DNA from 3 places in the Marinactinospora rubrisoli genome. Region 1 is predicted to be linked to each of the others. Evidence: predicted binding sites of a transcription regulator. Region 1 holds the regulator's gene; each other region holds the start of a gene.
What was found. Region 1 encodes HrcA, which represses chaperone genes, less so after heat shock. Its sites were predicted from a motif close to TTGGCACTCTCNNNNNGAGAGTGCCAA; they were not measured.
Positions count from the first base shown of each region.

Region 2: the regulator HrcA is predicted to act here: its motif matches at 2,368-2,394, upstream of groL (chaperonin GroEL).
Region 3: the regulator HrcA is predicted to act here: its motif matches at 2,521-2,547, upstream of ACFQRF_RS02775 (FmdB family zinc ribbon protein).

Region 1 covers NZ_JBHTBH010000008.1:211,535-218,680, forward strand. The annotation lists gene ACFQRF_RS17950 (Imm32 family immunity protein) at 1-330, shown strand, start outside; gene hemW (radical SAM family heme chaperone HemW) at 396-1,628, shown strand; gene ACFQRF_RS17960 (DUF4870 domain-containing protein) at 1,672-2,310, opposite strand; gene ACFQRF_RS17965 (DUF4870 domain-containing protein) at 2,590-3,711, opposite strand; gene ACFQRF_RS17970 (DUF3097 domain-containing protein) at 3,904-4,746, opposite strand; gene hrcA (heat-inducible transcriptional repressor HrcA) at 5,053-6,066, shown strand; gene dnaJ (molecular chaperone DnaJ) at 6,067-7,146, shown strand, end outside.
Region 2 covers NZ_JBHTBH010000001.1:367,429-374,574, forward strand. The annotation lists gene ACFQRF_RS01730 (alpha,alpha-trehalose-phosphate synthase (UDP-forming)) at 1-192, opposite strand, end outside; SAM riboswitch class I at 468-607, shown strand; gene thrC (threonine synthase) at 620-1,885, shown strand; gene ACFQRF_RS01740 (MoaD/ThiS family protein) at 1,936-2,214, shown strand; gene groL (chaperonin GroEL) at 2,521-4,149, shown strand; gene ACFQRF_RS01750 (NUDIX hydrolase) at 4,255-4,710, opposite strand; gene ACFQRF_RS01755 (LURP-one-related/scramblase family protein) at 4,821-5,411, shown strand; gene ACFQRF_RS01760 (R2-like ligand-binding oxidase) at 5,425-6,420, opposite strand; gene ACFQRF_RS01765 (hypothetical protein) at 6,597-6,962, shown strand; gene ACFQRF_RS01770 (DNA repair helicase XPB) at 6,978-7,146, opposite strand, start outside.
Region 3 covers NZ_JBHTBH010000001.1:604,928-612,073, forward strand. The annotation lists gene ACFQRF_RS02760 (D-alanyl-D-alanine carboxypeptidase family protein) at 1-285, shown strand, start outside; gene ACFQRF_RS02765 (MscL family protein) at 344-760, opposite strand; gene ACFQRF_RS02770 (SAF domain-containing protein) at 886-1,548, opposite strand; gene ACFQRF_RS02775 (FmdB family zinc ribbon protein) at 2,173-2,508, opposite strand; gene ACFQRF_RS02780 (5-formyltetrahydrofolate cyclo-ligase) at 2,753-3,346, opposite strand; gene galU (UTP--glucose-1-phosphate uridylyltransferase GalU) at 3,563-4,489, shown strand; gene glp (molybdotransferase-like divisome protein Glp) at 4,682-5,917, shown strand; gene moaC (cyclic pyranopterin monophosphate synthase MoaC) at 5,993-6,481, shown strand; gene ACFQRF_RS02800 (MogA/MoaB family molybdenum cofactor biosynthesis protein) at 6,478-7,017, shown strand.

The sequences.
Region 1 (7,146 bases):
CTGCACGCGCTCGCCCACACCGTGGCCGCCGGCGGCCGGTGCACCGCTGGGCCGGGCTCCGAGGACGGCGCCGTCCTGCTGGTCGCGGTGGAGGCCGGCACCGCGCCGGGCCCGGTACGCGTCGAGGCCGACCTCGCCGAGCGGGTGCTGCGCATCCACGGGGCCGGCGAGTACCGCGCCGTGCTCGGAGCCGCCCTGCACGACACGGCGGCCATGACCGACGGCGGCCACCTGCACGTCGACCACTACCCCGACCATCCGTATCTCGCCGAAGGGTCGGCGCCGCTCATCGTGGAGAGCCCGCACGGCGGCATGCCGCGCCGCCCCTGAGACGCCTGCCGCGCCGGGCCCCGCCACCGGTCCGTTCGGTGGTCACGATGACCGACACTGGGAGCATGCCTTCCGTGCCTCTCGACGGCGACCCGGTCCCCCGCGACGGTTCGCTGCCCGCGCGCTCGCTGGCGGGCGTGGGCGCCCGGCCGTTCGGCGTGTACGTGCACGTGCCGTTCTGCGTCACGCGGTGCGGCTACTGCGACTTCAACACCTACACCGCCGACGAGCTGCGCTCCGCCGACGGCACGGCCACCGCCTCCCGCGCCACCTACGCGGACCAGGCCGTCGCCGAACTCCGGCTCGCCCGCCGCGTGCTCGGCGCGGCCGATATCCCGGTGCGGTCGGTGTTCGTGGGCGGAGGCACCCCGACCCTGCTCCCGCCCGAAGACCTCGGCCGGATCCTCGCCGCCGTCGACTCCGAGTTCGGCCTGGCGGCCGGCGCCGAGGTCACCACCGAGGCCAACCCCGAGACCGTCGACCGCGACCGCCTGCTCCGGCTGCGTGACGCCGGTTTCACCCGCGTCTCCTTCGGCATGCAGAGCGCCCGCCCGCACGTGCTCGCCGTGCTGGACCGCGCGCACACCCCCGGGCGGCCGGAACAGTGCGTGGCCTGGGCGCGCGAGGCCGGATTCGAGCACGTCAACCTCGACCTGATCTACGGCACGCCCGGGGAGAGCGACGACGACTGGGCCGAGTCGCTGCGCGCGGCGATCGGCGCCGGGCCCGACCACGTCTCCGCCTACTCGCTGATCGTCGAGGAGGGCACCCGGCTGGCGGCCCGGGTCCGCCGCGGCGAGCTGACCGCGCCGGACGACGACACCATGGCCGACCGCTACCTGATGGCCGACGAACTGCTGGCCGCCGCCGGGCTGCACTGGTACGAGGTCTCCAACTGGGCGGCCACCCCCGAGGCGCGCAGCCGGCACAACCTGCTCTACTGGACCGGCGGCGACTGGTGGGGCGTCGGACCGGGCGCGCACAGCCATGTCGGCGGGACGCGCTGGTGGAACGTCAAGCACCCGGCCGCCTACGCCGCCCGCCTCGCCGACGGCGGCACCCCCGCCCAGGCGCGCGAGGTGCTCGGCGCCGCCGACCGCCGGTTCGAGCGGATCCTGCTGGAGCTGCGCATCGCCGAGGGCTGCCCGCTGGAACTCCTGGACGACGCCGGCCTGCGCGCGGCCAAGGCCGCGGTGGCCGATGGCCTGCTGGACGCGGCCGCACACGCCCGGGGCCGGGCCGTCCTCACCCGGCGCGGCCGGCTGCTCGCCGACGCGGTGGTGCGCGACCTCACCTGACTGCGGGGTGAGCCGGCACGGCCGGCCCACCCGGCACGCCGGGTTACTTCACCATCCGGATGCTCATCGGATAGCGGTACAGCTCGCCGCGGTTGGCCGCCATCGTGGCCATGATCGCGAAGACGATGATCGCCACGTAGACCGCGAGGAACGTCAGGATCCCGATGAACACGATCATCAGGAACCCGGAGACCACGAGCCCGATCGCCATGGTGATCTGGAAGTTCAGGGCCTCGACCGCGTGCGCGCGCACCCACGGCGATTCGTCCTTCTTCATGATGAAGACGATGAGGGGCGCGACGAAGCCCAGGATGATGCCACCGACGTGCGCCATGAGCGCGTACATCTGGTCGTCGGTGCCCGGCCGGGGCCGGGGATTCTCACCCTGCTGGGCGTAGTCCTGGCCGTACCCCTGCTGTCCGTATCCCTGCTGGCCGTAGGGGGCGGGCGCGGGCGGCTGGCCGTAGGGCTGCTGGCCGTACCCCGGCTGCCCGCCGGTCGGCTGCTGCTGGCCGTAACCGGGCTGTCCTCCCGTCTGGGGCTGCTGGCCGTACCCGGGCTGCCCGCCGGTCTGCGGGGCGCCGTAGGAGGGGCCGCCGCCGGGGGGCGGGCCGTAGCCCCCGGGGTAGCCGTGCTGGCCTTGGCCACCGTCGTAGGGCGGCTGAGGGTAGGGGTTGCTCATGCTCTTCCTCGTTGTTCCTGCCCGCGCGGTCGAGCACGGACGTACGGAGGCGGATGATCCACCGGACGGGCCGCCGGCCCCTCGTCTGCGGGGCGGTCGGGGAAGGCCGTGCGGACGCGGCGCGACCGCTCCCACCGACACCCCCGGCCGTGGTCCGTGTGGTGATGTGCTGTCGAACCTACCCGCGCGACGTCACGGTACGCGAACGGCCGGTGCCGTCCAGGAATCGGACGGCGCCGGCCGTTCGGCGGTTCCACCCCGCGCGACGGTGCGCGGCGGTCACCTCACGAGGCGCACCGCCACCGGGTAGCGGTACCAGCGCCCCCGCGTCACCCCGACCGCGGCGAGGATCCCCAGCACGATCGAGACCAGCCACACCGCGACGATCAGCAGGGACCCGATCCAGGACCACGTGTAGGCGTACATGCCCAGCCCGATGTACACCGCCCACATGACGAGGTAGGGCACCACCAGCGTGAGCTGGAAGTTCAGCGCCTCGGCGGCGTGGTGGCGGACGAAGGACCGCTGCCCGGACGGGCCGGGCCGGCCGCGCCTGAGCAGGTACACCACCAGCGCGGGAAGCCAGCCGGCGCAGCCCATGATCACCCCCGACAGGTGCGCGATCATCGACCAGGTGATCTCGTCGGCACCGCCCTCCGTCGGCTGCTGCGGACCCGCGGCCGGCTGCGGAGCCCCCGCCGGCGGGTAGGACTGCGGGCCGGCGGCCTGCGGCGGATACCCGCCCGGCCCGCCGAAGCCCGGCCCGGGGTAGCCGGTCTGGGCGGGCTGCTCCCCGGTGGAGCGGGCGTGCCCCGGCCGGTCGCCCGGCTCGGCGTACCCGCCCGCGCGCGGCGGCTGCGGCTGCTCGCCGGTGGGCCAGGCGTGACCGGGCTGTGGGCCGGTGCCGGGGTGTCCCGCGTAGTGCGGCCGTCCCGGATACCCCGGCTGCCCGCTAGGCGGGGGGAACCCGGGCCGGCCGGTACCGGACTGTTCGTGTTCGGCCTGGAACGGGGGAGCCGGCCGGCCGTAACCCGCCGGTGGCTGCGGAGTGGGGTACGCCGGCTGCTCGCCCGTGGGCCGGCCGTAGCCGGGGCCGGGCGGCTGGGGAGCGGAGTACCCTCGCTGCTCGCCCGTCGGCTGGCCGTACCCGTAGCCGGGCGGCTGAGCGGCCGGCGGGTGGTGTCCCGGATGCGCCGGCTGCCCGCCGGTGGGCGGGCCCGCCGGGGGCGGCGGCGCGTCGGAGGGATACCCGCCCCGCGGCCGATCCGGGTGGCCGGCCGGCTCCCCGGGTGCGGGCCACGAGGCGCCGGGCGGGCCACCGGCGTCCGCCCGCCCGTAGCCGGGCTGGCCGCCCGTGGGCGGTTCCTGGGGCGATGGCTGGTTGGGCGGTGTCTCGCTCATGCTGTCCCTTGGCTGTGCCGGTTGCGATCGGGCGGAGTAGCGTGCGGACGCTCTCCGCGGGCGGGCGCGGCGAAAGCCCGCCCGGGCGGCGGCCCGCCCGCGCGAGTCGCCTCGCCGGCGCATCGGGCCGCCCGATGGGCCGGCGCGCTCCGGCGGCGCCGTCCGCCGTGGAAACGACCCATCAGACCGACCCTAACCTCCGTCCGCGTGCGCGGCGGTGACGAAGTCGATCAGTTCTTCGACGCGTCCCAGCAGCTCCGGTTCCAGATCCGTGAAAGAACGCACCGATCCGAGGATGCGCCGCCACGCCGCGCCGGTGTCCGCGGGCCAGCCGAGCGCCGCGACGACGCCCTCCTTCCACGGCACTCCGCGGGGCACGTCCGGCCAGGCGGCGATCCCCACCGCGGCCGGCTTCACCGCGGCCCACACGTCCACGAACGGGTGGCCGAGCACCAGCACGTTCGGTGACGCGACCCGCCCGGCGATCCGGCTCTCCTTGGAGCCGGGGACCAGGTGGTCCACCAGGACGCCGAGCCGCCGCTGCGGACCGGGGGCGAAGTCCGCGACGAGTTCCGGAAGACGGTCCACGCCCTCCAGGTACTCCACCACGACCCCCTCCACCCGCAGGTCGTGGCCCCAGACGCGCTCCACCAGCTCGGCGTCGTGCAGGCCCTCGACGTAGATGCGGCTCTCCCGGGCCACCCGCGAGCGCAGCCCGCGGACCGCGATCGACCCGGAGGCGCTGCGCACCGGCCCGGACGGCGCCGAGGGAGCCGGCCGGACGAGGGTGACCGGCTCGCCGTCGACCAGGAACGCCGCCGGGGCCAGATCGAAGACTCGGTGCCGGCCGTGCCGGTCCTCCAGCGTCACCGTGGCCTTGTCCACACCCACGACCGCGCCGCAGAAAGCCTCGTCCGCGGACTCCACCACCAGCCCGTGCTCGGCCGGGACCTCGCGGACCCGGCCTCTGCGCGGCCGCCGCCAGTCGCCGGCGAGGACGTCGCGGCCGTACCTGCCGCCGGAGTCAGTACCCACGGCCCGCGATTGTACTGATGTAGGGCGGCGGTGCCGGCGCGGCGGCGACCGGAGCCGGACGGGCGCCGGACGCGCGGATCGTCATGGGCTCGTGATCTCGCCGAATCGGGGCCGTCGGTCGGCCGTGAAAGGATCAGCCGACCCGGATTCCGGTCCTTTCCCCCGTCTCGGGCGGCCCGCGACGAGACGAACCCCCGTTTACGGGGAACACCATTCGGCGAGGCCTCGGCCGCCAGGAGGGGGACCGCGTCGACGGAGCCGCATAGAATTAGCACTTAAGACCACGGAGTGCCAGGAGGTGAGCGCGTGCTCGACGACCGAAAACTCGCGGTGCTGCGTGCCATCGTCGAGGACTACGTGTCCACGAACGAGCCGGTGGGGTCGAAGGCGCTTGTCGACCGGCACGGCCTCGGTGTCTCGCCTGCGACCATCCGCAACGACATGGTGGCCCTGGAGGAAGAGGGCTACATCGCCCAACCGCACACGAGCGCGGGCCGGGTGCCCACCGACAAGGGCTACCGGCTCTTCGTCGACCGGCTGTCCACGGTGAAACCCCTGTCCGCCGCCGAACGCCGGGCGATCGAGACCTTCCTCTCCGGCGCCGTCGACCTCGACGAGATCGTAGGCCGCACGGTCCGTCTGCTGGCGCAGCTGACCCGTCAGGTCGCCATCGTGCAGTACCCGTCGCTGACCCGGTCCTCCGTGCAGCACGTCGAACTCGTGCCGCTCGGGCAGCAGCGGGTCATGATGGTCCTCATCACCAACACCGGCCGCGTCGAACAGCGGGTCATCGACGGTCTCGACCGGGTCACCGACGACTCGGTCGAGAACCTGCGCACGGTGCTCAACCAGGCGCTGGTCGGCAGATGGCTGACCGACGTGCCCCCGGCGGTCTCCGATCTGCCGGGGCGGCTGCCCGCCGAGGACCGGGTACTGGCCGCGTCGGTGCTGTCGGTGCTGCTGGAGAGCCTCGTGGAGAAGCACGAGGAGAAGATCGTGCTCGGCGGAACCGCCAACCTCGCCGCCGTGGACTTCTCGGCCAGCCTCCGCGGTGTGCTGGAGGCACTGGAAGAAAACGTGGTTCTCATCCGTTTGCTGGGTGAGGCCGGGGATCCTTCCATGCTCACGGTCCGCATCGGCGCGGAGAACTCCCACGAGGGCCTGCAGTCGACCTCGATCGTGTCAGCGGGTTACGGCATCGGCGACCGGTCGCTGGCGAAACTGGGTGTGGTCGGCCCGACTCGAATGGACTACCCGGGAACGATGGGAGCGGTACGCGCAGTGGCAAGATACGTCGGTCAGATCTTGGCGGGGCAGTAAGTGTCCAGGGACTACTACGAGATCCTCGGGGTGCGTCGCGACGCGTCCAAGGACGAGGTCAAGAAGGCATACCGCCGCCTGGCGCGCGAACTCCACCCCGACGTCAACCCCGATCCGGTCACCCAGGAACGCTTCAAGGAGGTCACCCAGGCGTACGAGGTGCTCTCCGACCCGGAGAAGCGCCGGATGTACGACATGGGCGTGGACCCGTTCGCCCCGGCGGGCGCCGGCGGCGGCCCCGGCGGGTTCGGCAACGCCGGGTTCCCGTTCGACGACATCGTGAACGCCTTCTTCGGCGGGGGAGCCACCGGCCGGCGCGGCGCCCGCGACCGGGCGCGGCGCGGGCGCAGCATCAAGGTGCGCATCGAGCTCGACCTCGCCGAGACCGCGTTCGGCGTCACCAAGGACGTCACGTTCCCCACGGCCGTGCTGTGCGACACCTGTCAGGGTGAGGGCACCGCCAAGGGCAGTCACCGCGAGACCTGCGACATGTGCTCGGGCCGCGGTGAGATCTCCGAGGTCGCGCGTTCGTTCCTCGGCCAGGTCATGACGACCCGGCCCTGCCCCCAGTGCGCCGGACAGGGCACCGTCATCCGCAACCCCTGCCCGGACTGCGCCGGGGAGGGACGGGTGCGCGAGACCGTCACCCGCAAGGTGCAGATCCCGGCGGGCGTCGAGGACGGCACGCAGATCCAGCTGGCCGGCGAGGGCGAGATCGGCCCCAACGGCGGCCCGCGCGGCGACATCTTCCTGGAGGTGGTGCAGCGTCCGCATCCGCTGTTCGAGCGCCGCGGCGACGACCTGCACTGCACCGTCGCCGTTCCCATGACGGCGGCGGCCCTGGGCGCGTCGCTGACCATCGAGACGCTCGACGGCACCGAGGAGATCGACCTGCGGCCGGGCACCAACTCCGGCCACGTGATCACCCTGGACGGGCGCGGCACCCGGCACCTCAACGCGCCGGGGCGCGGCGACCTGCTGATCCGGGTCAACGTCGAGACCCCCAGCAAGCTCGACGAGGAACAGGAGGCGTTGCTGCGCAAGTTCGCGGAGCTGCGCGGCGAGGACCACCCGCCCGGC
Region 2 (7,146 bases), on a different contig from region 1:
GGTGCCGGCCGCCTTGCGGTCGGCGTCGGAGAGTGCCGCGCACACCCACAGCGTGTCGATCTCCCCTGCGACGGAACTCAGCCCGGAGACCAGCCCGCCTCCGCCGCGCCGGAAGGCGAGGGAGCCGTCATCGGCGACGGAGAAGGACACCGGGCCTCTGTTGGAAGCGACGAGGATCTGCGCCTTGTCCACCTGATCGTCCACCTCTCCACCGGGTTGTCAGGAACCCCTACTTAACTACACGGCCACCCGCCGATCACAGGCGGGTCACCGGGTCCGGACGCGCAGTGTCACCGTGCCGCGTGCTGGGTTACTGACCCTCTGTGCAGGCCGCAAACCCGCCGCGCCGTGGGCGGGTCCGCGAGATCGGTCACCCCGGATGGCCGATCCGGCGACGCGTCGGTTACAGTGACGCACGGATCAGGTGGTCCGCCCGAGCGGACGCACCGTCCACCAGAACTTCATATTGCTCATCCAGAGGGGTGGAGGGACCGGCCCGGCGAAGCCCCGGCAACCATCCCGGTGAACGCTTCGCGTCTGGTGCGAGGCGGCCGGGACAGGTGCCAACTCCGGCCTGGGGTCAGAGCGGCTCCAGGAAAGATGAGGGGAGACGCCTCGCATGGCGGTAACCGCCACGGAAACCAGCACGCCCACCACCCCCTCCTTCGGCCCCGCCGCCGCCCTCTCCTGTCGCGAATGCGGCCGGCGGTACGACCTCGGCCCCCGCTTCGCCTGCGAGTTCTGCTTCGGCCCGCTCGAAGTCGCCTACGAGTTCGGGCCGGTCAGCCGCGAGTCCATCGAACGCGGCCCCAAGAACATCTGGCGGTACGCCGGGCTGCTGCCCGTGCCGGAGAACGTGCGCGACCTGCCGAACATGAACCCCGGACTCACCCCGCTGGTCCGCGCCGACCGGCTGGCCGCCGAACTGGGCCTGCGCTCGCTGCACGTCAAGGACGACTCCGGCAACCCCACCCACTCGTTCAAGGACCGCGTGGTCGCCATGGCGGTCGAGGCGGCCCGCAACTTCGGGTTCCGCACCCTCTCCTGCTCCTCCACCGGCAACCTGGCCGGTGCGGTCGGCGCGGCCGCCGCGCGCGCCGGGTTCGAGTCGTGCGTCTTCATCCCGGCCGGCCTGGAGGAGGCCAAGGTGCGCATGGCCGCCGTCTACGGCGGCAAGGTGGTGGCGATCGACGGCAACTACGACGACGTCAACCGGTTCTGCTCCGAGCTCATCGGCGACCCCGCCGGCGAGGACTGGGGCTTCGTCAACGTCAACCTGCGCCCGTACTACGGCGAGGGGTCCAAGACCCTCGCCTATGAGATCGCCGAGCAGCTGGGCTGGCGGCTGCCCGAGCAGATCATCGTCCCCATCGCCTCCGGCTCGCAGCTCACCAAGATCGACAAGGGCTTCCGTGAGCTGGTGCGGCTCGGCCTGGTCGAGGATCGGCCCTACCGGATCTTCGGCGCGCAGGCCACCGGCTGCGCGCCGGTCGCCCGCGCCTGGGAGCAGGGCCACGACGTCATCCAGCCGGTCAAGCCGGACACCATCGTCAAGTCGCTGGCGATCGGCAACCCGGCCGACGGCCCCTACGTCCTGGACATCTGCCGGCGTACCGGCGGTGCCGTGGCGCACGTCGACGACGCCGCGGTGGTCGACTCCATCGCGCTGCTCGCCCGCACGGAGGGCATCTTCGCCGAGACGGCCGGCGGCGTCACGACCGGCGTGCTGCGCAAGCTGCTCGCCGACGGGGTGCTCGACCCCGAGGCCGAGACCGTGGTGCTGAACACCGGAGACGGGCTCAAGACCCTCAACGTCGCCAGTGCCGGTGTCACGGCCACCATCCCGCCCTCCCTGGCCGCCTTCAAGGACGCCGGGCTCGCCTGAGCCCGGCCGCGCGCTCCCGTATTCCCACCACCGCAAGGAGTTCCACAGTCATGAGCGTCAGCGTGCGCGTCCCGACCATCCTGCGCAGCTACACCTCGGACGCGGCGGAGGTCTCCGCCGAGGGCAGCACCCTCAGCGAGGTGCTCGCCGACCTGGAGGCCAACCACCCCGGCATCCGGGCCCGGATCCTCGACGACGACGGGCGGATCCGCCGCTTCGTCAACGTCTACGTCGGCGACGAGGACGTCCGGTTCGCCCAGGGCCTGGACACCGCCGTCCCCAGCGGCGGGCAGGTGTCGATCATCCCGGCGGTCGCCGGCGGCTCTTGATCGATCCGCCCGCCACAGTGCCTTTCCGGCCCGCGCCCGCACCCGGCGGTCGCGGGCCGGACGTTTTCCCGGGGCTGACCTGCGGGTAACCGCATGGCGAAATCCGGCCAGGGCGTTTGCACTCGCCTGTGGAGAGTGCTAGAAAAGGGATCGTTAGCACTCCCCCATGGTGAGTGCTAACCCAGGTTCGAGGCGATGAGGCCGCGGTCCTCCGGCAGACGGGTTGCCGGGAGCGCCATGGTCGTCCGTCGCGGGCGTCGGCTCGTACCTTCGCGTATCAGCCCGGTCTCGGGAGGACAGAACTCTATGGCAGCCAAACTGATCGCGTTCGACGAGGAGGCCCGGCGCGGCCTCGAACGCGGCATGAACCAGCTTGCGGACGCCGTCAAGGTGACGCTCGGCCCCAAGGGCCGCAACGTCGTCCTTGAGAAGAAGTGGGGCGCGCCCACCATCACCAACGACGGTGTCTCGATCGCCAAGGAGATCGAGCTCGAAGACCCGTGGGAGAAGATCGGGGCCGAGCTCGTCAAGGAGGTCGCCAAGAAGACCGACGACGTCGCGGGTGACGGCACCACCACCGCCACCGTCCTGGCCCAGGCGCTGGTGCGCGAGGGTCTGCGCAACGTCGCCGCCGGCGCCAACCCGGTCGGGCTGAAGAAGGGCATCGAGGCCGCGGTCGCCCGCATCAGCGAGGAGCTGGCCAACCTCTCCAAGGACATCGAGACCAAGGAGCAGATCGCCTCCACGGCCTCCATCTCCGCCGGCGACACCCAGATCGGCGAGATCATCGCCGAGGCCATGGACAAGGTCGGCAAGGAAGGCGTCATCACCGTCGAGGAGGGGCAGACCTTCGGGCTGGAGCTGGAGCTCGCCGAGGGTATGCGCTTCGACAAGGGCTACATCTCGCCGTACTTCGCCACCGACCTGGAGCGCATGGAGACGGTCCTGGAGGACCCGTACATCCTGATCGCGAACCAGAAGATCTCCAACAACAACGAGTTCCTGCCGATCGTTGAGAAGGTCCTGCAGGCCGGCCGTCCGCTCGTCGTCATCGCCGAGGACGTCGAGGGCGGCGCGCTGCAGACCCTGGTGGTCAACAAGATCCGCGGTGCCTTCAAGTCCGTCGCCGTCAAGGCCCCGGGCTTCGGTGACCGCCGCAAGGCCCAGCTCGGCGACATCGCCGTGCTGACCGGCGGCCAGGTCATCACCGAGGAGGTCGGCCTCAAGCTGGAGAACACCGAGCTTGAGCTGCTCGGCCGCGCCCGCAAGGTCGTCGTCACCAAGGACGAGACCACCATCGTGGACGGCGTGGGCGACGCCACCGCGATCGCCGGCCGGGTCAACGAGATCCGTGCCGAGATCGAGCGCACCGACTCCGACTACGACCGCGAGAAGCTGCAGGAGCGCCTGGCCCGCCTGGCCGGCGGTGTGGCGGTCATCAAGGCCGGCGCCGCCACCGAGGTGGAGCTCAAGGAGCGCAAGCACCGCATCGAGGACGCCGTCCGCAACGCCAAGGCCGCCGTCGAGGAGGGCATCCTGCCCGGTGGTGGCGTGGCGCTGCTGCAGGCCAGCGTCCCGGCCTTCGAGAAGCTGGAGCTGGAGGGCGACGAGGCCATCGGCGCCGACATCGTCCGCCGCGCCGTCGAGGAGCCGCTGAAGCAGATCGCGATCAACGCCGGCCTTGAGGGCGGCGTCGTCGCGGAGAAGGTGAAGAACCTGGAGGCGGGCGTCGGCCTGAACGCCGCCACGGGCGAGTACACCGACCTGTTCAAGGACGGCGTCATCGACCCGACCAAGGTCACCCGGTCCGCGCTGCAGAACGCGGCGTCCATCGCCGGTCTGTTCCTGACCACCGAGGCCGTCATCGCCGAGAAGCCGGAGAAGGCCGCTGCGGCCCCGGCGGGCGGCGGCGACATGGGCGGCATGGACTTCTAGTCCACCGTCGCGGTACACCGCTCGAAGGGCGGTCCCCACCGGGGGCCGCCCTTTCCGCTGTGCGTGTGCGGCCGGGGACACCCGCGGCCGGCCCGGCGGGCCGCCCTAGCCGAGCAGGCCGCGCTCGCGGAGCACCTCCAGGACGCGGCGGCCGGCCGGTGCGCACCGTTCGGCCGCCGCGCCGTCCACCCAGGCCAGCTCCCGGATCTCCGCGCTCGGAGTGGGCTCGCCCTCGTGCTCGGCCGTGTAACAGAGCAGCCGGACCCGGGTGCCGTCGGGATAGCCGTGCGCGTCCGCGTCGACCACCGCGAACAGCCGCGCCGTCTCCGGGCGCAATCGGACCGCCAGCTCCTCGCGGACCTCCCGTACCAGGACCTCGACGTCGCTCTCGCCCGGTTCGCGCTTGCCGCCGGGCAGGTACAGCGCGTCCTTGCCCGCGGAGCGCACGTTGAGCAGCCGGCCGTCGCGGACGTGCACCCAGGCGACCGCGTCGACCACCCCGGGCGGTACGTCGGTCACCGGGGGAAGGGGAGCGGAGGACGCGGAACGGTCTGTGGACATGCGTCCACCGTACGCTCCGGGCCCGGCGCCGGTGTCCGCGGATCGGTGAGCAGCACCGATACCGCCGGCCGCCCGGGAACCGTGGACGGCCCCGCGGAGTCCGATCACACGTGACCGATCTTTTCACCAGCCCCGTGCTGCTGGTCGAGCAGCCGCGGCGCTACTTCATCGACGAGTCCGAGTACCACGTGCACGACCCGCAGGGCCGGCCGCTGGCACACGTCGGCGAGCTCAACCTCAACGCCGGGCGGCGGGTGCTGCGGTTCGTGGCCAAGGACACGAGCAACTTCCGCCGTACCCTCCAGGTCCGCGCCCCCGACGGGCGGCCGCTTCTCATCATCGACAAGCAGTTCGGGTTCGTCACGCCGCGCACGCTCATCAACCTGCCCGACGGCCGCCCGATCGGGCGGATCGACCAGGAGTTCACGCTCCTGAAGCCCAAGTTCCGGCTGCTGGACGCCCACGAGCGCCCCATCGGGGAGATCACCGGGGACTTCACCGGCTGGGACTTCGTCATCAACGACGGGCACGGCACCGAGGTCGGCCGGGTCACCAAGCGGTTCGCCGGCCTGGCCAGCGAACTGCTGACCGAGGCCGACCGTTACGCCGTGGAGTTCCGCTTCCAGCTCCCGGATCCGCTGCGCACCCTCGTCGTCGCCTCCGGCATCGCCCTGGACGCCGTCCTGCGCGAGGGCAAGTGAACCCGGCCGACGGCTAGCTCCGCCCGTCCGGACCGGCGGCCAGGATGCCGAGGGAAGCCGCGTCCTCCGCCCCGAACTCCTCCTCCAGCAGTTCCGGAGCGGCGTCCACATCGATCCGGTCAACGGGCACCCCGCGTGCGGACTCGATCGCGCCCAGCCGCCGCAGCGCCCGGTCGGTGGCGTACTTCAGCAGCGTGTCGCCCAGTTCATAGCCTTCGCCGGCGTCCGTCCCGTCGTCGGTGCTCCCCACGGTGGCCAGGACGTGCGGAAGCAGTTCGTGCAGCCGTTCGTGGACGATCGCCCAGTTGGCGTCGTCGGCGGCCACGTGCCGGCGGCAGGTGAACGTCCCCCAGGCCATGTGCCGGCGCTCGTCGTCGCCGATGCGCCGGATGATCTCCCGCATCCCCGGAAAGATGCCGCGTGCGGTGCAGACGTGGTTCCACGCGTAGTAGCCGGTGAGGGCGAGCGACCCCTCGATGATGTGGTTGTACGTCACCGAGGCGCGCACCTGGTTGCCCGGGCTGGGGTCGGCGTCGAGCGCGTGCAGCGCGGCCGGGAGCTCCTCGTAGAACAGGACCCGGTAGCCGGGATTGGACCGGACGTGCTCGTGGAGGTCGGTGTCCACGCCGACCGCGTCCAGCCACATCCGGAACACCTGGACGTGCTTGGCCTCCTCGAAGGCGAACTGGGTGAGGTACATCTCGTCGGCCATGCGGCCCTCGGCGCTCATGGCGCGCAGGAACGGCAGGATGTCCTCGGTGACGGCCTCCTCCCCGGCCACGAACTGGGCGCACAGCCGGGCGACCCGGTCCCGGGTGCGCTCCGGCAGGGACCGCCAGTCCTCCGCGTCACGGCTCAGGTCGATGTCGGCCGGGTTCCAGAAGCGGGCGTTGCCCTTCGCGAACAACCTGAGCGGAAGCGACTCCCAGTTGAGTCCACCGGCGCGCAGCGAGTGAAAGCCGGTGCGTGAGTGGACGGTGTCGGGATCGGACATAGCCGGATGAGCCATGAGGCGCACACCTTCCGTGTTGTTTCCTCCCCCATGATTCACGGCGAAGGGCGCCCGGTAACGGGGCGGAAGACTCTTGCGTCACCCCCGCCGCACGGTCCAGTGGAAACCCACAGGTCACACCCGTACCGGCGCGCGAGCGCGCGGGGGGAGGCCGGAACCGGTACCGTCATGAGGTGTCATCCACGCGAGGGCGGCCGGGGCGGTGGCGAGCCCCGTTCGCACTGCCCACCGGGGCGCTGGCGCTCGCCGCCGCGTCGGCGGTCGCGTACGCGTGGTTCGTGTTCGGAGATTCGGGAGACAAGGTGTTCTGTGGCGACCCGCTCGCCTCCGGCTACTCGGCGTGCGTCGACCAGATGGCCCTGTTCGCCATCGCATCGCTGATCCCCGCCATGCTGGCGTTCATCCTCATGGTGGCCGCGTTCGTCACGCCCCGCCTCCGGGAGCGCCCGTCGCTGCGGGTGCAGACGCTCGGGTACTCGCTGGCGGCCTGGGCGATCGCCGGGTTCACGTTCGTCCTCGGCGGGCTGCCCTCCGTCTGAGGCGCCCGGCCCCGGCTACAGCTCCTCGCCGGTGAGGACGTCGTCGGCGTCGACGATGCGGTAGCCGTACCCCTGTTCGGCGAGGAAGCGCTGGCGGTGCGCGGCGTACTCCTGGTCGAGGGTGTCCCGCGCGACCACCGCGTAGAACCGCGCCGTGCGCCCGTCGGACTTGGGGCGCAGTACC
Region 3 (7,146 bases), on a different contig from region 1:
AACTTCGGCAAGGAGATCTGCCTCACCAGCTCCTACCGCGACCTGGCCAACCAGCAGCGGGTCTATGTGGAGCAGCCTCCGGGCAACGCCGCCGTGCCCGGCACCAGCAACCACGGCTGGGGGCTCGCGGTGGACATGTGCGGCGGCGTGCAGAACCAGGGCTCACCCGAGTTCAACTGGCTGGAGGCCAACTCCCGAACATACGGCTGGTTCCATCCACAGTGGGCCTACTCCAGCCCGTTCGAACCGTGGCACTGGGAGTACGAGGCCGCCGCCGGCCAGTGAGCCGCGGCCGGGACAGCGGGCCGTCCGGTGACCGCGCGCGGACGGCCCCGCCCGGACCCTAGGACGTCATCGCAGGGACCTCCGGCTCCACCTGGGAGGTGCAGTGCGGGCAACGGGTCGCCTCCCGGTTGATCTCGCTGCGGCACTCGGGGCAGGTGCGGGTGGCCGCCTCCTCCTCCCTGCCGAACCGCTCCAGGACCTTCGTCATGGGCAGCACGATGCAGAAGTACAGGATGGTCGCGGTCAGCAGGAACGAGACCAGCGCGTCGACGAACTGCCCGTAGAGGAAGCGGCTCCCGTTGACCTCGAAGTACAGACCGCCGAACTCGGGAATGCCACCGAAGACGCCCAGCAGTGGGGTGATGAAGCCCTCGGTGAACGCCGTGATCAGGTTGGAGAAGACGGCGCCGATGACGACGGCCACCGCCAGTTGCACCAGGTTGCCCTGGAGCAGGAACTTCTTGAATCCACTCATGGGACCCCCATCGACGTGGTCGGGCGGGCACCTGGGGTGGGTGGACGCACGGGGGTGCGGGTGCCCGCTGCGGAACGGCACCGCCCCGGAGTGCGGACCGGCGCGGCACCACGAAAGGTTAGCGGTCAGCCGCGGATCGTGATGGAGAGCCGGTCGGCGACCGCCCGGCCGGCCAGGGTTCTCGACTCCTCCTCGGTGACGGCGAGCAGGAGCAGCGCACCGGATTCGCCGTCGGCGGGTTCGGCGCCCGGCACGGCGATCACCGGACGGTCGCGGACCACGAGCTCGGCGGGCGCCGCCGCGGCGCCGAACTCCGCGGCGAGCGGGTCCTGTGCCGCGGCGAGGACGTCGACCCGGCTGCCCGGCCGCAGCAGCGCCACCGCGCCGGGGTCGGCGACCCGCACCGGCGCCGCCACCATGCCGGCACCGTAGGGCGCCGCCGGTGGGTCGGCGATCCGGGCGGTGGTGAGGATTTCACCCCGGCGCATCGGCGCGGTGAGTGCGGCTCCCAGTGGATCGTCGGCGGGCGTGAGCGCGCCGGTGGGCGCGGTGTCTCGGGGGACCGCGCGCCGGGCGGTGTCGCCGCGCCCGAGCGGCTCCAAGGCGGTGAGGTCGCGCGCGGCGACCAGGACGTCGATGGTCGGGGGAGCGGGCGGCCGGAGCGACAGCACCGCGCCGGCGACCGCGAGGGCGGCGCACACCGCACCGAGCGGACGCCGCCAGCGGGCCAGTGCCGCCGCCAGCCGGTGTGCGCGGGCCGGTCCGCGCCGCGCCGCGTTCGGGTTCATGCCCGCACGGTAGGCGACGGCGGACGGGACGGCGCGGAGTTGTCCACAGGCATGTTCGTCGTCTTGCTCGCTCTACTGGGTCCGCGAGGGGGGTCTGCGGCGGGTGGCGGTGCTGGTTGGGCTCGTTCGGTGGCTCACCGCTCTGCACTCCTGGTCGCGTTCGCCGCCTCGCTCGGCTCCACCGGTTCCGCGAGAGCGGGCCTGCGGCCGGTGGCGGTGCCGGTTGCGTTCGCTCGGTGGCTCACCGTTCCGCACTCCTGGTCGCGTTCGCCGCCTCGCTCGGCTCCACCGGCCCCGCGAGAGCGGGCCTGCGGCCGGTGGCGGCGCCGGTTGCGCTCGCTCGGCGGCTCACCGCTCCGCACTCCTGGTCGCGTTCGCCGCCTCGCTCGGCTCCACCGGCCCCGCGAGGGGGGTCTGCGGCGGGTGGCGGTGCCGGTTGCGTTCGCTCGGCGGTTCACCGCTCCGTCGGCCACCGTGGCCAAGTGAGCCGGACAGACGACCGGGGGCCGGCCCGTGGGAGGGCCGGCCCCCGGTCGAAGGCGCGGTGCGCTGCTGCCCGGGCTCCCGGGCGTGATGGACGAGTGCTCCGGCCGGCCGGTGGCCGCTCCGGATGCCGGTCCGCCGTCAGGCGACCTTGGCGGCGGAGCTGTCCGAGCCGCCGGAGGAGCCGTTCGTCGAGGAGGACTCGCTCTTGGACTCGCTCTTGGCGGTGCTCTTCGACCCCTCGCTCTTGGAGCCGTCGCCATTGCCGGACGAGCCGGTGATGGCGGAGCTGTTGGAGCTGGAGCCGCTGTCGGTGCGGTAGAAGCCGGAGCCCTTGAAGACGATGCCCACGGCGGAGTACACCTTGCGGAGCCTGCCCTGGCACTCCGGGCACACGGTCAGCGCGTCGTCGCTGAAGCTCTGCACGACCTCCATCTGGGCGTCGCACTCGGTGCATGCGTACTGGTACGTAGGCACGGATCCTCCTTGCTGGCACTCTCGCCCATCGACTGCTAAATAGTACGCGCTCGGGTAGCCGGCCGCGACACAGGCACGGGGGACGGATGGGCGCTGTTCCTGCTGGTGCCGCTCGCGCCGTCGGACGGAGAACACGCGGCGCGCCCCGGATGTTCCGCGTCGGCTCCCGGTGGGAGTGCGGCCCCGCCGTCCCGCGAGCGCGGAGCGGGCCGCGGCCGGTCGCGGCCCGGGGGCATCGAGGGGCTCAGCCGCGCGCGGGGCGGAGCATTCGCACCCCGCCGCCGGGGGTGACCACGCCGCGCACCGGCCGGTCGTGCGGCTCCGCAGGAAGTTCGCGGACCACCTCTGTGTCGTAAATCACGGCGATCGTCAACGTGTGCGGGCCGACGCGCGCCAGCACCCGGTCGTAGCAGCCCGCCCCGCGGCCCAGCCGCCGCCCGGCCTCGTCCACCGCGAGCGCGGGGCAGACCACGGCGGCCGCCCGCCGCACCGCGTCGGGGCCGTAGCGCGGCCCGGTCGGCTCCAGTAGGCCGTGACCGGCCGGTGCGAGAGAGTCGGGGCCGTCGTACCCGGCCCAATCGAGGTCGCCCCCGGGCAGCAACACCGGCAGCAGCACGTAGCAGCCGTGCTTCCACAGCGCCGCGACCAGCCGCCGGGTGTCGGGCTCGGTGCCCACCGAGTAGTAGGCGGCCACCGTCCCGCCCATCGTCAGCTCCGGCATGGCCAGCAGCGCGTCCCGGATCGCCGATCCCGCCCGGTCCCGCCGCTCCGCGGGCATCTCCCGGCGCGCGGCCAGGATGCGCCGGCGCATTTCGCGCTTCGCCCCAACGACGTCCATGTCAGCAGTCTGGCAGCCGGCGCCGCGTCCGGCCGCCGCGGCGCCGTCAGAGCTCGGAGCCGCGGACGGCCAGCCGACGCGGAGATGAGAATCCGGGGAACGGAATATGAATGTCCGCGATGATTTGTCGCGTGGAGCGGCACCACATATGAGAGATCAGGCTCAGAACGCGCGCGCCGCGCAATTCGCCACCGACCATTGGCCTAAAGTGCCGACATGGCAGATACGCATCGTGCCCCGGCCCCCGTCACCAAAGCCGTCGTTCCCGCCGCCGGTCTCGGGACCCGCTTCCTGCCCGCGACCAAGGCGACGCCCAAGGAGATGCTGCCGATCGTCGACAAGCCGGCGATCCAGTACGTCGTCGAGGAGGCGGTGTCGGCGGGGCTCGCCGACGTCCTCATGATCACTGGACGCAGCAAGCGCTCGATCGAGGATCACTTCGACCGCGCCTACGAGCTGGAGGAGGCGCTGCGGGCCAAGGACGACACCGAACGCCTGAACGCGGTGCGTGCCTCCAGCGAGCTGGCACAGGTCCACTACGTGCGGCAGGGCGAGCCCCGCGGTCTCGGGCACGCGGTGCTGTGCGCGGCCGGGCACGTGGGCGCCGAACCGTTCGCGGTGCTGCTCGGCGACGACCTCATCGGCGAGCGGGACGCACTGCTGCGCCGCATGATCGAGGTGCGCGCCACCTACGGCGGCAGCGTCGTGGCGCTCATGGAGGTCGAACCCGAGCAGGTGTCGCTGTACGGCTGCGCCGCCATCGAGCCGACGGGCGAGGACGACGTCGTCACCGTCACCGATCTCGTCGAGAAGCCGCCGGCCGACCAGGCGCCGAGCCGGTGGGCCATCATCGGCCGCTACATCTGCGACCCGGAGGTGTTCGACGTCCTGCGGGAGACCCCGCCCGGCCGCGGTGGCGAGATCCAGCTGACCGACGCGCTGCGCGAACTCGCGCATCGCGGGCCGGACGAGGGCGGACCCGTGCACGGGGTGCTCTTCCGCGGCCAGCGTTACGACACCGGCAACAAGCTCGACTACCTGCGCACCGTGGTGGAGTTCGCCTGCGACCGGCCGGACCTCGCCGGGGACTTCCTGCCCTGGCTGCACGAGTTCGTCGCGAAACGGGACATCGCGCTCGGCTAGCGGCCACCGGGATCCGGCACGCGGGCGGTGCGGGCGGCGGCAGCGAGCCGGCCCCGGTACGTTGGCCGCAGGCCGGCGCACCGGTGGGGAAGCGCGTCCGGTCGCGGAACCGGCCGGCGACCGGACGCGCGGCTCCGCAGGAAGGTCCGCCCCTCCCCGCCGGACGGCGGGGCCGTCCACGGAGGATGCCCGATGAAGAGCGTGGAGCGGCACGTCTCCGACGTGCTGGAACTCGTCGAACCGCTGGCGCCGATCGAACTCGACCTCGTCCGCGCGCACGGCACGGTCCTCGCCGAGTCCGTCACGTCGACCGTGTCGCTGCCCGCCTTCGACAACTCCTCCATGGACGGTTACGCCGTGGTGGCGCAGGACGTCGCCGCCGCGTCCCCCGACCTGCCGGTGGAGCTCCCCGTGGTCGCCGACATCGCGGCCGGCGACCCCGGCGCCTACGCGATCCGGTCCGGGATGTGCGCCCGCATCATGACCGGCGCGCCCATGCCGGCCGGAGCCACCGCCGTGGTGCCCGTGGAGTGGACCGACGGGGGCGTGGCGCGGGTCGCCGTGCACCGGCCGGTGCGGACCGGCAACGCGGTGCGCCGGGCCGGAGAGGACGTCGAGAAGGGCACCCGGGTCCTGCGCGGTGGTGTGCGGATCGGGGCCGCCGAGGCGGCGGTCCTCGCCGCGGTCGGGCGCAAGGCCGTGCCGGTGCGTCCCCGGCCGCGCGTGGTGGTGCTGTCCACCGGCGCCGAACTGGTGGAGCCCGGTGAGCCGATCGGCCCCGGCCAGATCTGGGAGTCCAACAGCTACATGCTCGCCGCGGCGGTGCTGGACGCCGGATGCGTGGCGTACCGGCACGGCTTCGTCGCGGACGATCCCGCCACGGTGCTCGGCACCCTGGACGACCTGCTGGTACGGGCGGACCTCGTCATCACCACCGGCGGGGTGAGCATGGGCGCCTACGACGTCGTCAAGGAGGCGCTGGCCCGGCTGGGCACGGTCCGGTTCGAGAAGGTCGCCATGCAGCCGGGGATGCCGCAGGGGTTCGGCACCATCGGAGATCCGGCCACGCCGATCATCACGCTGCCCGGCAACCCGGTCAGCGCCTTCGTGTCCTTCCACCTGTTCGTGCTGCCGGTGCTCCGCCGGTTGCGCGGCATGCCGCCGGAGCCGCTGCCGACCGTGCGGGCCCGGCTGCTGGCGCCCGTCCCGTCGTCTCCGCCGGGCCGCCGGTCCTTCCTGCGGGCGACGCTGGAGTACGACCGGAGCGCGGACGGCCCCGGCTACGCGGTGCGCCCGGCCACGCGGCAGGGATCGCACCAGTTGTCGGCGCTCGCCGAGGCCAACGCGCTGCTGGTGGTCCCCGAGGAGGTCACCGAGCTGGCGGAGGGCGATGTCGCCGAGGTGCTGCGGCTCCCGGGAACCCCGTAGCCGTCCCTCCGGCGTGCGGCGGTTCCGGTGATTGCGTAACGTCGGACCGTCAGGTCCCCGTCTGGAGAGCCATTCATGTCCGACAGCCATCCGCCCGCCTTTCCGCACCTCGACCCGTCCGGCGCCGCCCGCATGGTGGACGTCTCCGCCAAGGAGGTGACCGCGCGCACCGCGACCGCCACCGGGCGGGTGCTGCTGGCCGCCGAGGCGGTGGCCGCCCTGCGTGCCGGGGAGGTGCCGAAGGGGGACGCGCTCGCCGTGGCACGGCTGGCCGGCATCCAGGGCGCCAAGCGCACCCCGGATCTGGTGCCGCTGTGCCACCCGATCGCGGTGCACGGCGTGGACGTGGCGGTCGAGGTGGTCGACGAGGGCGTCGCCATCTCCGCGACGGTGCGCACCGCCGACCGGACCGGCGTCGAGATGGAGGCGCTCACCTGCGTCATGACGGCGGCGCTCGGGCTGGTGGACATGGTCAAGGCGATCGACCCTGCGGCGGTGGTCACCGACGTCCGCGTCGAGGAGAAGACCGGCGGCCGGACCGGCCACTGGAGCAGGCCGCGGTGAGCGGGGCGGGGGAGGCGGGCCCGCCCGCCCGCAGCGCGGTCGTCATCACGGTCTCCAACCGGGCCGCGGCCGGGGTCTACGCCGACACCTCCGGTCCGCTGCTGGCCGAGCTGCTCGCCGGCGCGGGCTGCACGGTCGACGGACCGTGGGTGGTCCCGGACGGCGAGCCGGTCGCGGACGCGCTGCGGCGGGCGCTGGGGCACGGCTACGACGTCGCGGTCACCACGGGCGGCACCGGGGTGAACCCGGGCGATGCGACACCGGAGATGACCCGGCCGCTGCTCGCCTACGAGATACCGGGGATCGCCGAGGCGATGCGGGCGGCCGGCCGCGACAAGGGCGTCCCGTCGGCGATGCTGTCGCGTGGTCTGGCGGGCGTGGCGGAGCTGGCGGGGCATCGGATGCTGGTCGTCAACCTGCCGGGCTCCCGTGGCGGGGTCCGGGACGGGATGGCGGTGCTCGGTCCGGTGCTCGGCCACGCCCTGGACCAGCTTCGTGGCGGGGATCACCCGCGCCCGGCGGCCGGAGCGGGCTGAGGACCCGAGGGGCGGGCCCGCGCCGTCCGGCGGCCCCGGCACCCCGGCGTTCGCGGGTATCGGTCCCTGGATGGCCGGGGGACGCCGGAGGTCCGCCAGGACCGGCCGAACCGGGCGCCGGATTTCTGC